2 regions of the Metabacillus sp. YM-086 genome follow, and region 1 is predicted to be linked to the other one. Evidence: predicted binding sites of a transcription regulator. Region 1 holds the regulator's gene; the other holds the start of a gene.
What was found. Region 1 encodes CtsR, which represses protease genes until heat stress. Its sites were predicted from a motif close to ATGGTCAATAAAGGTCAAACA; they were not measured.
Positions count from the first base shown of each region.

Region 1 (2,416 bases):
CATATTCAGAGTGGTCAGCTAAGTTAGGACTTATTAAATGCTTTTCTACGAGGACCCTTTTTTGAATTGCTTGCAAATCATTCATTTTTAAAAGCTCTAATTGGCCTAATTTTTTGAATGTTTTATTTGCATATGTGTTTTCAAAGAAATTTAGAACTTCCTGTGCTTCCTCATTTGTAGAGAGAGTTGGGAATTTGTATTGATTTATATTTCGTGCTAAACGAATTCGGCTGCTTAATACAATGTCTGAATCAGGCCCTTCCTGACTCATCCAAGCACTCATTGCCTTATTCATAAAGTTCTGGAGTGACATCTAAAATCCCTCCTCATCAAAGCTACTTAATTTTTTTTCGAGTGAGCGGATCTCATCTCTCACTAAAGCAGCTTGTTCAAACTCTTCTTGACTAATAAAACTTCTGATTTTCTCTTTTAAATCGTCAATTTTTTTCCTTATATGAATATCTCCACCAATTCTCTTCGGGATTTTCCCGGAATGTTCTGTGTTGCCACCATGAACTCGTCTTAGAATCGGTGCAATATAATTTTTAAAAGTTGGGTAACAATTGGAGCAACCAAACCTACCAGATTTCTTAAAATCCTGGAAAGTCATTTTACATCGATCACATTGAGGAACACTTTCTGTTTTAAACACATTCTGCTCCTCTGCTTTTGCAAAGCCATGCTCCATATTTAGTAAACCTGTTAACAGGCTGTTTAACGAGAATCCTGAGCTTGAATTAAACATAAAAAATTCACTATTTTCTTTTGCACAGTGCTCACATATATGAACTTCTGTTTTCTCACCATTAATCACTTTTGTAAAGTGAAACGTTGCCGGTCTTTCATTACATTCCTGGCAAATCATCCGTCTCCCCTACTTTCACTTATATTTCAATGAAGTTAACATGGCTTTCACCATTCTTGCCCTTAACTCATCCCTATGAGGAAGGTCGATATATAAGACTGAACGATCTATAACACTCATCATCAGCTTTGCTTCTCGAGGAGATATAACCTCTTCTGTTACAAGCCGACTAATGATATCCTCTGCAGCTGCTTGTGAGAGGCGATTATTAATTAAAGCTAATAATTGATCAAGTAAGTGTGCTTGAGTTTCAGCATGAACTTTAATAATTCTAATATAGCCTCCTCCACCACGCTTACTTTCTACGAGATAACCTCTTTCAATCGTAAATCTTGTGTTTATAACATAGTTTATCTGTGAAGGCACACATTGAAATTGATCAGCTATTTCACTGCGTTTAATTTCAACAATTTCTTTCCCACTACTGTCCAGCACTTTTTTTAAATACTGTTCAATAATGTCTGAAATATTTCTCACTCAACCTCCCCCTCACTGACTTTGACTATATTTGACTATAATCTAAATATAAAACGAACAGAAAAATTTTTCAACTCTTCTGTTTCATTTTAAATATTGCCAAAATAGCAAGAGGTGAAACCTTATTTAAAAGATTTTTTCTACTTCCTTGATTTCCTTCATTACAAGCTCCAGCTTTTCATACCCTATTGAATGAATGTTAATATTAATATCTAACTGATAATAAAAAGTTACATTCCCTTCTCGGTCCTTTCGACTTGATGTCATCACAATACTATTGGTCTTAATGCTATATGTCGAAAGACGCTGAATCACTTCATCAATTGAAGATTTAGTTGAATTTACAACAACCTTCATTTTTCTTCTCGTTTTTTTTACATACATATACTTCTCTAATCTATTTAAAAAAATGAGGCACATTAAGACAATAATCGTTGTAAAAAATGCCAGAATATACATTCCCGAGCCGATAATTAAACCTAATCCAGCTACAATCCAGATAGAAGCAGCTGTTGTTAATCCTCTAACCGTTGCACCTTTTACTAGAATTGTTCCTCCACCTAAAAATCCTATGCCACTAATCACATAAGATGGAATCCGTGACGGATCGAATTGCACAGTTTTATGATCCTGAAGATAATGCTCAAAACCATACAAAGACAATATCATCATGAGACATGATCCTATTCCTACTAACAAATGTGTTCGAAACCCCGCAGGATGATTTTTAAACTCCCGTTCTAACCCTATAACCCCACATAAAAGAGCTGCAATAAGGATACGAGAAAACATCGTATAATCCTCTTGACTAAAAAACTCAAACATATGCATTTCCCCTAGTTTAATAAGACATATAAGTTGTTCTATTATATATATACTCAAAAGATAGTTTTCAAACACTTATTTTTTTTGGAAGAAGAGTTGGGGGGTGGGGTGGTGCCTGTCACTTCCCGGATTTTGTAGAATAATGTCGGTTAGAAATAAAGTTGATAAGATAAGCAATAATGAATAGATGTAAGGCATATTCATTGTGGTATACTCTTCTTTTTGTTTTCTACAGAGTTTTCTTTGTTA
Region 1 is NZ_JBLUOI010000029.1:57,234-59,649, forward strand. It holds gene ACEWK1_RS14010 (protein arginine kinase) at 1-313, opposite strand, end outside; gene ACEWK1_RS14015 (UvrB/UvrC motif-containing protein) at 314-865, opposite strand; gene ACEWK1_RS14020 (CtsR family transcriptional regulator) at 881-1,342, opposite strand; gene ACEWK1_RS14025 (MgtC/SapB family protein) at 1,469-2,167, opposite strand.

Region 2 (2,416 bases), on a different contig from region 1:
GCGGTTAAAAAGACTCCCCCAAGGATTCCTCCCCGCTTCAAGACTTTCTCATCTTGAATTTCATTTGCTAAAGGCACTAAAACAGCTGCAGCCATTGTTAAATTAAAGGCTGCATAAGAAACAGCAGAAAGAATCCATTTAAACGTTGCTGATGTTTTATCGGGAATTACAGTTAAAGGTTCAATAGAGAAAGACTGAACAGCTAGAATTGTACTAAATAGAACCAACATCGGTACTACAATGATATTTACACTAAATAACCCCTTTATTCCAAAAGACATAACAGCTATTGTTAATAAAATCGTAATGACAACACCTAACCTTACAGAAAGACCAAGCTGTTCTTTAAATATCGCTCCTGCACCTGACAACATGATAGAGGTTAATCCTAATAATATGATGAGCATAAAAATATTTATAAATCTTCCTATTTTCTTACCAAATAAAAAGATCATTAAATCTTGATAAGAAGCTGCGTTAATTCGCTTTGATAGGATGAGCATTTTCGTCCCAGTATAAACAAAAATTAAACCCACTAATAAAATACCTGCAAGTCCAAAAACACCGTATTTTGTAAAAAACTCAACTATTTCTCGTCCAGTCGCAAATCCAGCTCCTACTACTGTTCCTACGTACACAGCAGCGACTTGAAACGAGGCAATCCAAGATCTTCTCATCCTTTACACCTCACTATAGATAAACAGCTTGTATCATTATATGAGCGTAAACAGAGATGATTCACTTCATTTACATAACTTCTTTTCAAACTACTGTAAATAAATCCCATTACAACATTTTAGGCAAAACACTTGAAAGTCAAAAAAGGTCAAAGTATACTATGATCAAAGAAGGTCAAACTTAAGACCTCTTTCTTTTTATCCTATTGGTCAATAAAGATCAAACTCTTTCACTGAAATTCTTTCTATATAAATTAGTAATGAAAAGGAGTTTTAAAGATGATGTGTGAAAATTGTCAATCAAAACAAGCTACAGTTCATTTAAACTTTCAAATAAATAATCAACATAAGCAACTAACATTATGTAAAGACTGCTATTCAACGTATAAACAAGCTATCCCTTCAGGATTTGCAGGGGGATTCTCTTCGTTTCCATTTGAACAATTTATGAAGGAACTTCAACAACAAGGATCATCAGCGGGAAACGTTCAACCAAAAACTCAATCCAGCGGTGGTGGAATTCTTGACCAACTTGGTCGTAATTTAACTCATGCTGCACGAGCAGGCTTAATCGATCCTGTGATTGGCCGTGAAGAAGAAGTTGATCGAATGATTGAAATCTTAAACCGCCGAAACAAAAATAATCCCGTGTTAATTGGAGAACCTGGTGTAGGAAAAACAGCTGTCGTGGAAGGTCTTGCTTTAAAGATTGCAAACAGCTCTGTTCCAGCAAAGCTTACAAATAAAGAGGTTTATCTCTTAGATGTAGCATCACTTGTTGCAAATACAGGGATTAGAGGTCAATTTGAAGAACGAATGAAGAAGATTATTGAAGAGCTACAAAATCGTAAAAACATTATATTATTCATAGATGAAATTCACCAGCTTGTTGGGGCTGGTTCAGCAGAGGGTTCAATGGATGCAGGTAATATCCTAAAACCAGCTCTGGCAAGAGGAGAGCTACAAGTTGTAGGTGCTACAACATTAAAAGAATATAGAAAAATTGAAAAAGATGCTGCACTTGAGCGACGCTTTCAGCCAGTAATGGTTCATGAACCAACAATTGATAAAGCGATTGAAATCTTAAAAGGTATTCAAGATAAGTACGAGCAATATCATCATGTATCTTATTCAGATGAAGCTATTGAATCCTGCGTTTCCCTTTCACATCGTTATATACAAGACCGATATCTTCCTGATAAAGCGATCGACTTGTTGGATGAAGCTGGTTCTAAAAAGAACTTAATGTTAAAAAATGAAAGTGATGAAGAGATAAAAGAACGTCTAAAAAACATTTCACTAAAAAAACAAGAAGCTACTAAAAACGAGGACTACGAATTAGCTGCTAAATTAAGAGATGAAGAAGCTCAACTTGAATCACAGTTAAATATCGAAAAATCAACCAATGAAAAGCTTGTTGTTTCTATAGAGGACATTCAAGCCATTATAGCAAGGAAAACCGGAATTCCAGTTGGAAAGCTTCAAAGTCATGAGCAATCAAAAATGAAACATTTAGAGAAAAATCTCACAGAAAAAGTCATTGGACAAGAAGATGCTGTTCGTAAGGTATCTAAAGCAATCCGAAGAAGTCGTGCTGGTCTTAAATCCAAGGCTCGACCAATTGGTTCCTTCTTATTCGTTGGACCAACTGGTGTTGGTAAAACAGAATTAACAAAGTCATTAGCAGAAGAGCTTTTTGGCTCAAAAGACTCAATGATACGTCTAGATATGAGTGAGTA
Region 2 is NZ_JBLUOI010000002.1:67,270-69,685, reverse strand. It holds gene ACEWK1_RS01240 (hypothetical protein) at 1-677, opposite strand, end outside; gene ACEWK1_RS01235 (ATP-dependent Clp protease ATP-binding subunit) at 957-2,416, shown strand, end outside.
Region 2: ACEWK1_RS01235 (ATP-dependent Clp protease ATP-binding subunit) is a predicted target of CtsR. The motif match lies at 884-904, and genes of this name have one in related genera.